One region of the Methylobacterium sp. C1 genome, then DNA from elsewhere that is predicted to be linked to it. Evidence: riboswitches for the same ligand, from Rfam matches in the RefSeq annotation. Region 1 holds a riboswitch; the other holds the start of a gene.

Region 1 (5,036 bases):
CGGCCAGGAACTCCTGCGACTTCGCCCGCATGCCGGCTTCGGCCTCGGCCTTCGACATCGCGGGCGCCGCGCCCACGACCTCGCCGGCCTCCTCCATCGCCAGCACCTCGGCGCGCAGGTCCTGCGTGATCTTCATCGAGCAGAATTTCGGCCCGCACATCGAGCAGAAATGCGCGACCTTGTGGGCATCCTTCGGCAGGGTCTCGTCGTGGAAGCGCCGCGCCGTATCCGGGTCGAGGCCCAGGTTGAACTGGTCCTCCCAGCGGAAGTCGAACCGGGCGCGGCTGAGCGCGTCGTCCCGGAGCTGCGCGGCGGGATGCCCCTTGGCGAGGTCGGCGGCGTGGGCGGCGATCTTGTAGGTGATGACGCCGGTCTTCACGTCGTCCCGGTCGGGCAGGCCGAGATGCTCCTTCGGCGTGACGTAGCAGAGCATCGCGGTGCCGAACCAGCCGATCATCGCGGCGCCGATGCCCGAGGTGATGTGGTCGTAGCCGGGCGCGATGTCGGTGGTCAGCGGGCCGAGGGTGTAGAACGGCGCCTCGCCGCACTCCTTCAGCTGCTTCTCCATGTTGACCTTGATCTTGTGCATCGGCACGTGGCCGGGGCCCTCGATCATCACCTGGCAGCCCTTGTCCCAGGCGACTTTGGTCAGCTCGCCCAGCGTCTCCAGCTCGCCGAACTGGGCGGCGTCGTTGGCGTCGGCGATCGAGCCCGGGCGCAGGCCGTCGCCCAGCGAGAACGAGACGTCGTAGGCCCGCATGATGTCGCAGATCTCGTCGAACCGCTCGTAGAGGAACGATTCCCGGTGCCCGGCGAGGCACCAGCGGGCCATGATCGAGCCGCCGCGCGAGACGATGCCGGTGACGCGCCGGGCGGTCAGCGGCACGTGGGCGAGCCGCACGCCGGCATGGATGGTGAAGTAGTCGATGCCCTGCTCGGCCTGCTCGATCAGCGTGTCCTTGAAGACCTCCCAGTCGAGCTTCAGCGGGTCGCCGCCGACCTTCTCCAGCGCCTGGTAGATCGGCACCGTGCCGATCGGAACCGGGCTGTTGCGGATGATCCACGAGCGGATATTGTGGATGTTGCGGCCGGTGGACAGGTCCATGACCGTGTCGGCGCCCCAGCGGATCGACCAGACGAGCTTCTCGACCTCGTCGGCCGCCGAGGAGGTCACGGCCGAGTTGCCGATATTGGCGTTGATCTTGACCAGGAAGTTCCGGCCGATCGCCATCGGCTCCAGCTCGGTGTGGTTGATGTTGGCCGGGATGATCGCCCGGCCGCGGGCGATCTCGTCGCGCACGAATTCCGGGGTGATGAAGGGCGGGACCGAGGCCCCGAAGCTCTGGCCGTCGGCGAGCGCGGCCTCGGCGCCCGCGAGCATCGCCTCGCGGCAGACGTTCTCGCGATGGGCGACGTAGATCATCTCCTCGGTGATGATCCCCGCGCGGGCGAACTCGTACTGGGTCACCATCTGGCCCGGGGCCGCCTTGCGGACGGTCCGCTCGGCCGGGCAGGGGGCCACGAGCTTGTCGCCCGCGAAACCGTTATCCTCGGGCTTCACCGCGCGCGGGGCGACGGACGCGTAGCCGCGCGCCGCGATCCAGGGCTCGCGCACGCCGGGGAGGCCGGCATTGAGGTCGATGCGGGCATCGGTCTCCGTGTAGGGGCCCGACGGGTCGTAGACCCGCACCGGTTCCTCCTTCGGATCGGAGAGGACGATCTCGCGGTAGGGTACGCGGATGTCCGGCCGCCCGGCCGGGCTCGCGTAGGCCTTGCGCGATCCGGTCACCGGACCCGTGGTCACGGTCTCGGGGCTGCCTTTCACGTCCTTCGGGAGAACGGGTGCGTTCATCGTGGGCCTCTCCTCGTGCTGGAGCGGTCCGGTCCACGCGATGGCCGAGATGAGATGAGGTCGCGCGAGAGGCGACCGCAGGTTCCCGTCCCTCCGCCGGTATGAGCCGGATCAGGTTCAAGGGTCAGGGCAGCGTGCCCAATCTCAGCCCTCTGCAGGGCCCCCCTCGGAACGGTTCCAGACTCGGGCTCGCGGACGGCTTTGTCAATGCTGACCCGTCGCCCTAGAAAACACATCCCGGAAACCGTTCGTCCGAACGCCCTCGCTCTCCCAGACCGCATGCGCCTCCTCGCCGGCCTCCTGCTCGCCGCGCTCCTGCTCTGCGGCCTGGCCTGCGCCGCGCTCGCGCTCGGGCAGCGGCGGTTCCTCTACCCGGGCGCCTTCGGTCCGCAGAACCCGTGGACGATCCCGCCCGGCCTCGCGACGATCACGGTCGCGACCCCCGACGGCGAGAGCCTGCACGGTCTGTGGCGGCCGCCGCGGCCGGGCTGCGGCGTCGTCGTCAGCTTCCACGGCAACGGGTCGCGCCCCGAGCCGCACGCGGCGCGATTCGCCGCGGGGCCCTGGCGGGCGGGCGGCTGGGGTGTGCTCTCCGTGGCCTATCGCGGCTATCCCGGCTCGACCGGGAGTCCGAGCGAGGACGGGCTGATCCGCGACGGGCTGGCGGCCGTCGAGGCCGCGCGGGCGCGGGCGCCCGGCGCGCCGATCCTGCTCCACGGCCATTCCCTCGGGGCCGCCGTGGCCGTGGCCGTCGCCGAGCGGGTGCCGGCGATCGGGCTGTACCTGGAGGCGCCCTTCGACTCGATGACCCACACCGTGCGGCTGCATGTCCCGCTAGCCCCGATCTGGCTCCTGCGCGACACGTACCGCTCGGACCTGCGCATCCGCGGTGGGACGGCGCCCGTGTTGATCGTGCAGGGCCGCGACGACACGGTCGTGCCGGCCAAGCTGGCGCGGAACCTCGCCGAGGCGGCCGGCCCCCGGGCCCAAATCGACGTGGTCCCGGGGGACCACGTCTCCATCCTCGGGATCCGGGATCGCGAGGCCGAGGCGCTGTTCGGGTCGCGCGTCGGTCCGGCCTGCCCGCAGCCGGCGGACCAGCAGGGGTAGGAGAGGGAGGCTCGCGTGGTCGGACGGCGCTCGCAGCGCTGGAGCGCCGAGGATCCGGACGCGCCGGGCGTTCCGGGCCCGCCGGACCCGGTCTGTCCCCTCTGCGAGCGCCCGATCCCGCGCCGCGCCCGCTCCAGCCTCCATCACCTCACGCCGAAGCTCAAGGGCGGGACCCATCGCGGAACGGTCCGGCTGCACCAGATCTGCCACTCGGCGATCCACGCCCGCTACAGCGAGGCGGAGATCGCCAAGCGCCTCGCGGACGTCGAGGCGCTGCGCGCCGATCCGGAGATCGCGCGCTTCCTCGTCTGGGTCCGCGGCAAGCCCGACGATTTCCACGCGGCGACGCGCATGACCCGCGCGCGGCGGTCGGCGCGGCGCAGCAACTGACCGGCCGGCGTTTACCGCGCGTTCGTCCTATCCGCAGGTGGCCGCCGCCCCGTTCCTTGCCGTCAACCCGAACCGGTCCAGGATCACCCCGATCGCGAGGGGTGGGTCGATGGCCGGGGTCGGTGATACGGGAGATCGGCTCGCCTGGGTCGATATCGCCAAGGGGATCTGCATCCTCCTGGTCGTCATGATGCATTCGGTCGTCGGCACCGGCGAGGCCATGGGCGGCGAGGGCTTCCTCCACCCGGTCGTCGCCTTCGCGAAGCCGTTCCGGATCCCGGACTTCTTCCTGCTCTCCGGCCTGTTCGTCGGACGGGTGATCGACCGCGACTGGCGGCTGTTCTCCGACCGCCGGGTCGTCCACTTCGCCTATTTCTACCTGCTCTGGCTGGTGATCCAGTCGGTTGCCAGATGCGGCAAGATCGTCGGGGATGCCGGGCCCGCGGCCTTCGCGGCGCACCTCGCCCACGCGCTGATCGAGCCCTATTCCAGCCTCTGGTTCATCTACCTGCTGGCGGTGTTCTCGGTGGTCACCAAGGCCCTGCGTCGCGTGCCCGGCGGCGTGCTCCTCGCCGGCGCCGCCCTGCTGCAGATCGCCGACATCCGCAGCGAGTCGACCCTGATCGAGGAATTCTGCGCCCGTTACGTCTTCTTCGTCGCGGGTTACCTGTTCGCCGGCCGGATCTTCGCGCTCGCCGACGCGGCGCGCCGCCGCGTCCCGCTCGCCCTGTGCGGACTCGCCGCCTGGGCATTCCTCGAGGGCTGGCTCGCGCTGACCCCGTCGGGCCTGCCGGACCATCCGACCCTCGCCAGCCTGCCGCTGGTGAGCCTCGCCCTCGGCGCCGCCGGTGCCCTCGCGATCGTGGTGGCGGCCTCCCTGATCGGCCGCGCCGGCGGCCCGGTCGCGGAGGCTGTCCGGACCTGCGGCCAGCGCTCGATCGTGATCTACCTCGCCTTCTCGCTGCCCATGGCCGCGACCCGGGAGGTCCTCGTGCGCACCGGCGCGATCGGCGATATCGGCCTCGCGAGCCTCGCGGTCATGACGATGGCGGTCGTTCTGCCCTTGGCACTGGAGCGGCTGGTCCGCGGGACGGCGCTCGACCTGCTGTTCGTGCGGCCGCGCCGGTTCCGGCTGGTGGCGTCCGGACCCCGCCCGCGCCCGGCCCTGCAGGCGACCTGAGAGGGGCTCAGCCGTCGAAGGCGATGCCGATCCGCCGGCTGCGTCGCCACGCCACGGTGGCCGGGCGCGGTTCGGCGCCGGCGCTGACCCGCAGTGGGAAGCGGTCCGGCACGGCCTGATCGTCCTCGACCTCGATCTGCGCACCCACGTTCGTGGCGTCCCAGACCAGGCAGCTCACCTCGCCGCCGTCGAGCAGCACCGCGCCGAAGGTGAAAGCGTTCTTCCGGAAAGCGCCGCGGCGATTCTCCGTCATCAGCTCCTCCGTCCGGTCCCGCGGCTCCGCGGATAGGGCTCCGCGGAGTCGGACGATGCCGGATGGCGGTTAACAGGGCAAATACGTTCCCGCGTCTGCCCTGCTCGACCGAGATCAATACTCGTCCGGATCGCCGCGGTAGCGGCGCGGGCCCGGACCGTAATCGTCGTCGTAGGGGCGGCGCACCGGCGGGCGGTCGTAGTCGCGGCGGTCGCGGTAGGCGTCGCGTCGGTCATCGTACCCGTCGTTGC
Region 2 (5,036 bases), 2.8 Mb from region 1:
CATCACGTCCCGTGCCAGGGCGCCGGCGCGTATGGCGACCTCCCTCGGGACGTGGGTCCGTTCGAGGATCTTCAGGCAGGCGTGTCCGCAGGCGCTGTACTGGCCGAGATGGTACGCGTTGAGGGCGAATTCATCGAGCAAGCCGTACTCGTAGACCCACGGATTCAGGGAGATCCCCTCGCTCGGAAGCGCGAGCGCAAGGCCCGCCTCCGCGTATCGATACCCGTCCGCGAACCGCTTCCTGAGCCTGCAGAACCGACTAGCCCCGTGGCGCGCTTCCGCCCGCGCCGGACGGACGGAGGTCGCGCGCTCGTAGAGCTGCAGCACCCTGTCCTCCGGCTCATCGAGGCGCTCCGCGTTCACCGCGGCCATCAGCAGGTTGAAATAGATCTCCTCGTCCCATCCGCCGAGATCGGCGCGCTTCAGGAAGCATGCGAGGGCCTTCCGGTACTCGCCGGCGGCATCGTAGGTGGTCCCGAGGTACATCGTGTAGCGGGCGATCATGAAGGGGTCTGTCTCGACCGCCAGCGCCTTCTCGAGGACGGCGATATCCCGCGCGTCCGCAGTCGTGTCGCGGTGCCGGGCGCCGTCGTCGCCCCGGCGCATCGCGAGGGGGAGGATCGGAGTCTCCGACACGCCGGGGCAGCTGAGGAATTCGTGCAGGACGCCCCGGTAGCGCCAGTTCTCCCGGTTGCTGACGAGCTGGTTGCGCCAGTATCGCGTGTGCTCGTCGATGATCTCGAACCGATAGCCGGGCGCGCGCAGCTTCGGCATCGTGAAGTCCGCGGGGATGATCAGCTCATCGTCAGCGTCGATGATCAGGGTGTACTGCGCATGACGCCGCGCGAGTTTCAGGGCCTCGTTTCGATTGTAGGCGAAATCGACCCACGGTCGCTCGACCAGCGCCCCCGGAATGTCCGCGAGCGCCGCGCGGACGATATCCTGGGTTCCGTCCGTCGACCCGGTATCGACGATGACCCAGTGATCGATGAGCGGTCGAACAGAATCGAGGCACCGACGGATAACGTGGGCCTCGTCCTTCACGATCATGGACAAACAGATCGTCGATCCGCGATTTTTCATCCTGAATCTGCCCCACCGCGCGCTCAGAACTCGCATCCGCGGCCGTCGATGCATCTAGCACCGCCGACATGCATTGACAAATCGATCGAGATTGTAGGTAAAGCTTCGATTAAACGGGTCAATCTTCGAAATAAGTGCGTGCCGGATACGGAATTATAGCGAACTACGGCTCATATATACATGATTCGAGATGACTCGATTTGGTGGAAGCGTGAGACCGGTGCCGGAAACTCCAACGGCTCAGGACGGAGTGCGCGGTCGACCGGCTCCCCTGATCGATCTCGGAAGGCAAGCCGGGCGGCCTTCCAGCCGTCCTGCCGCGGCCCGGAGATCTGCACGCATCGCGCGCGTTTCAGCCCCTGAGCGTCATCGTGCTGCCGGAGACGCCGAAATCGCGCAGGCGCCTCAGGAACGACATGCCCAACAGGCTGGTCGACAGGAGCCCGCGCGGGATCACGACCGCGTCGACGTCCCGCACCGTTATCGATCCGATCTGCACGATCGCGATCCGGATCGGCGCGACGCGGACCGTCCCGTTGGCGGTATTCCAGACGCGCGTGAAATCGGACGGTCCGACCTGGATCCCGATCCGCGCGGCGTCCTCCTCCGAGAACGCGCAGGCGCTCGCCCCCGTATCCACCATCATCGGTAGCGAACGGCCGTCCACGAGGGCGTTGACGAAGAAGTGGCCGTTGCGGCCGGCCTGGAGGGCTACGCCGGCGACGGCAGCGCCCGCGAGATCCGGTTCCGGCGCCGGCGCCGGCGCGATGGCGAGTGCTACCGGCACCGACCGCGCGCCGTCACGCAGCTTCAGAAGTGCCGTGACACCGAGGAAGCCGAGCATGCAGATCAAGAGGATTGTACGCACGCGAATTCGCCCGTGACGTGGAGTGGCGGCGATCCGCGGAGTTCCCGGATCCCGGCGATGAGATGCCAGACCCGTGAAGGGATGGTGCGCGATCGCGAGCGCGGCCGCGACCGGCGGACGGATTCCGCTCCGCTTGGTGTCCAGTCCGTCACCGCGATCGGCCGATTGTCGCGGGAGAGCCGTCCTGGACGCGGCGCGGGGTTGACCGGCACCGGCCGGGAGGCCACATCTGCATCTGTTCCAGGGAGATCCCCGGCAAGGGGCTGAGAAACCGCTGGCACGTCCGTCAGGACCTGCGGCGCGGAAATCCTTCGAACCTGATCCGGCTCATACCGGCGTAGGGATTGGACCGCGGCCGCCCGAAAGGCAGGCCACAGCTTCTCACAGAAGCAGACGGCCCGGTCCCCGCGACGGCAATTCGCGGAGATGCCCGTGCCCCTCGACCGCCCCGCCTCACCGATCGGCCGCCGCCGCAGCCCCGACGGCTGTGTCGCGCCCGAAACCCTTCCGGCGCGGACCGACGTCGCCGTGGTCGGCGCCGGGCTGATCGGGCTGTCGATCGCGTGGCGCCTCGCCCAGGCCGGCAGCGCCGTGACAGTGCTGGAGCGGGACACGATCGGGGCGGGCGCGAGCCTCGCGGCCACCGGCATGCTGGCCCCGGCGGCCGAGCACGAGCCGGGCTCCGACCCGCTGCTCCCGCTCGCCCTGGACTCGCTCCGGCTCTGGCCCGAGTTCCGCGACGCCCTGGAGGCGGAGTCCGGCCGCGCGATCGACTACCGGGCCGACGGCACCCTGGTGCTGGCGGTCGGCCGCGACGAGGTCGAACGGCTGCGCTTCCGCTACGACCTGCAGCGCCGCTCGGGGCTCGAGGCGACCTGGATGCCGGGCAGCGAGGTGCGGCGCCTCGAGCCGGGCCTGCGCCCCTCCGTCACTGCCGGCATCCACTGCCCGCTCGACCATCAGGTCGACCCCCGTCTGGTGATGGACGCCCTCACCGAAGCCTGCCGCCGGGCCGGCGTGATCCTGGTGGAGCGGACCCCCGTCACCGCCCTGGACTGGTCGGGCGGCCGCGTGACCGGGATCCGCGCCGGCGACCGCGTCGTCGCGGCGGAGACCGTCATCCTCGCCTCCGGCGCCTGGAGCGGGGAGGGCGGCCTGCTGCCCGACGCGCTCGCCCTGCCGGTCCGCCCGCTGAAGGGCCAGTCCCTGGCCCTGCGCACGACCGCCCGCACCGGTACCCTGGCGCGGATGGTCTGGACCGAGCAGGTCCACATGGCGCCGAAGAGCGACGGCCAACTCATCGTGGGCGCGACGGTCGAGGATTGCGGCTTCCGGCCCGGCGTCACCGCGGGCGGCCTCTACGCCCTGCTCGAGGGTGCCCGCCGGGTGCTGCCCGGCATCGAGGAGATGGAGGTGGAGGCGGTGTGGAGCGGCTACCGTCCGACCTCCGACGACGACGCGCCGATCCTGGACGCGATCGCCCCGGGCCTCGTCGCCGCCACCGGGCATCACCGCAACGGCTACCTGCTCGCCCCGGTCACCGCCGACGCGGTCGCCGCGCTGGTGCTGCGCGGCGCGCTGCCGGCGGTGGCGCGTCCCTTCACCCGCGCGCGCTTCGGCCAGCCGGAAGCGCTGAGGGCCTCGGCATGAAACTCCTCGTCAACGGCGAGCCGCGCGAGTGCGCGGTCGAGACGGTGGACGCCCTGTTCCGCCTCGAGGCGGAGGAGAGCGGCATCGAGAGCCCGCAGGGCGTCGCCATCGCGCTGAACGGCCGGGTTCTGCGCCGCCGGGACTGGGTCGAGACCCCGGTCTCGGAGGGTGACCGCGTCGAGATCGTCCGCGCCATGCAGGGAGGTTGAGCATGGACCAGAGTCACACGCCACCGCGCCCCGAGGGCGGGGACGACAGCCTGACCATCGCCGGGGTGACGCTGTCGTCCCGGCTGTTCATCGGCACCGCCGGCTACCCGACGCAGGCGATCATGCGCGACGCCGTCGCGGCGAGCGGCGCCGACGTGGTCACGGCCTCGATCCGACGGGTCTCGCTCCAGGGCCACGGCTCGGACACGGTCAAGATCCTGAAGGGCAAGCGCTTCCTGCCGAACACGGCCGGCTGCGAGACCGCCCGGGACGCGATCATGACCGCCGAACTCGCCCGCGAGGCGCTCGACACCAACTGGATCAAGGTCGAGGTGATCGGCGACCGCGAGACGCTCTACCCGGACGTGATGGAGCTGATCGAGGCCTGCCGCCATCTCGTGGACGACGGCTTCGTGGTGCTGCCCTACTGCAACGACGACCCGATCGTGTGCCAGCGCCTGGAGGATCTCGGCTGCGCCGCCGTGATGCCCATGGGCTCGCTGATCGGCTCCGGGATGGGTGTCGCCAACCCGGCCAACCTCGAGCTGATCTGCCGCCGGGCGACGGTGCCGGTGGTGGTCGATGCCGGCATCGGCACCGCCTCGGACGCGGTGATCGCCATGGAGCTCGGCGCCTCCGCCTGCCTGATCAACACCGCCGTCGCCAAAGCCGACGATCCGGTGCGGATGGCCCGCGCCATGGGCCGGGCCGTGGAGGCCGGGCGCGACGCGCACCGCGCCGGGCGGATCCCCCGCCGCGGCCGGGCGGAGCCGTCGAGCCCGCAGCTCGGCCTCGTCGGCTCGTGAGGGGGCTGCCGTCGCCGCTGCTCACGGTGACGGATCGGCACGGGCATCCGCGGCCCCTCGCCGAGACCGTGCAGGCGGTCCTCGACGGCGGCGGGCGCTGGATCTGGTTCCGCGACAAGGACATGGAGCCGGAGGCGCGTCGGCGCCTCGGCGCGGGCGTCGCCGCGCGCGTGCGGGCCCTGGGGGGCTTCCTGACGGTCGGCGGCGACGTCGCGCTGGCGCGGGCGCTGAGGGCCGACGGCGCGCATCTCGGCGGCGGCGCGGGGCCGGAGGCGATCGCCGCGGCGCGGTCGGCGCTCGGTCCGAGCGCGCTGATCGGCGTCTCGGTCCACGCGCCGCGCGAGGCCGCGGCCGCCGCGCAGGCCGGCGCCGATTACGTCACCCTCAGCCCGATCTACGCGACCGCGAGCAAACCCGGCT

Evidence for each region. Region 1 has a riboswitch for thiamine pyrophosphate ahead of thiC (phosphomethylpyrimidine synthase ThiC). Riboswitches for the same ligand answer to the same signal wherever they lie in the genome.
Region 2: linked by a shared signal. The riboswitch ahead of thiO (glycine oxidase ThiO) and the one ahead of thiC (phosphomethylpyrimidine synthase ThiC) in region 1 are both predicted to bind thiamine pyrophosphate.

What each region holds. Positions count from the first base shown of each region.
Region 1 covers NZ_CP017640.1:3,621,119-3,626,154, reverse strand. Annotated here, with positions in the region: gene thiC (phosphomethylpyrimidine synthase ThiC) at 1-1,852, opposite strand, end outside; TPP riboswitch at 1,924-2,029, opposite strand; gene BKE41_RS16860 (alpha/beta hydrolase) at 2,132-2,962, shown strand; gene BKE41_RS16855 (restriction endonuclease) at 2,978-3,352, shown strand; gene BKE41_RS16850 (acyltransferase family protein) at 3,462-4,532, shown strand; gene BKE41_RS16845 (pilus assembly protein PilZ) at 4,540-4,785, opposite strand; gene BKE41_RS16840 (hypothetical protein) at 4,900-5,036, opposite strand, start outside.
Region 2 covers NZ_CP017640.1:825,930-830,965, forward strand. Annotated here, with positions in the region: gene BKE41_RS03795 (glycosyltransferase) at 1-1,050, opposite strand, end outside; gene BKE41_RS03800 (TIGR02281 family clan AA aspartic protease) at 1,436-1,951, opposite strand; TPP riboswitch at 2,185-2,313, shown strand; gene thiO (glycine oxidase ThiO) at 2,378-3,601, shown strand; gene thiS (sulfur carrier protein ThiS) at 3,598-3,810, shown strand; gene BKE41_RS03815 (thiazole synthase) at 3,813-4,616, shown strand; gene BKE41_RS03820 (thiamine phosphate synthase) at 4,613-5,036, shown strand, end outside.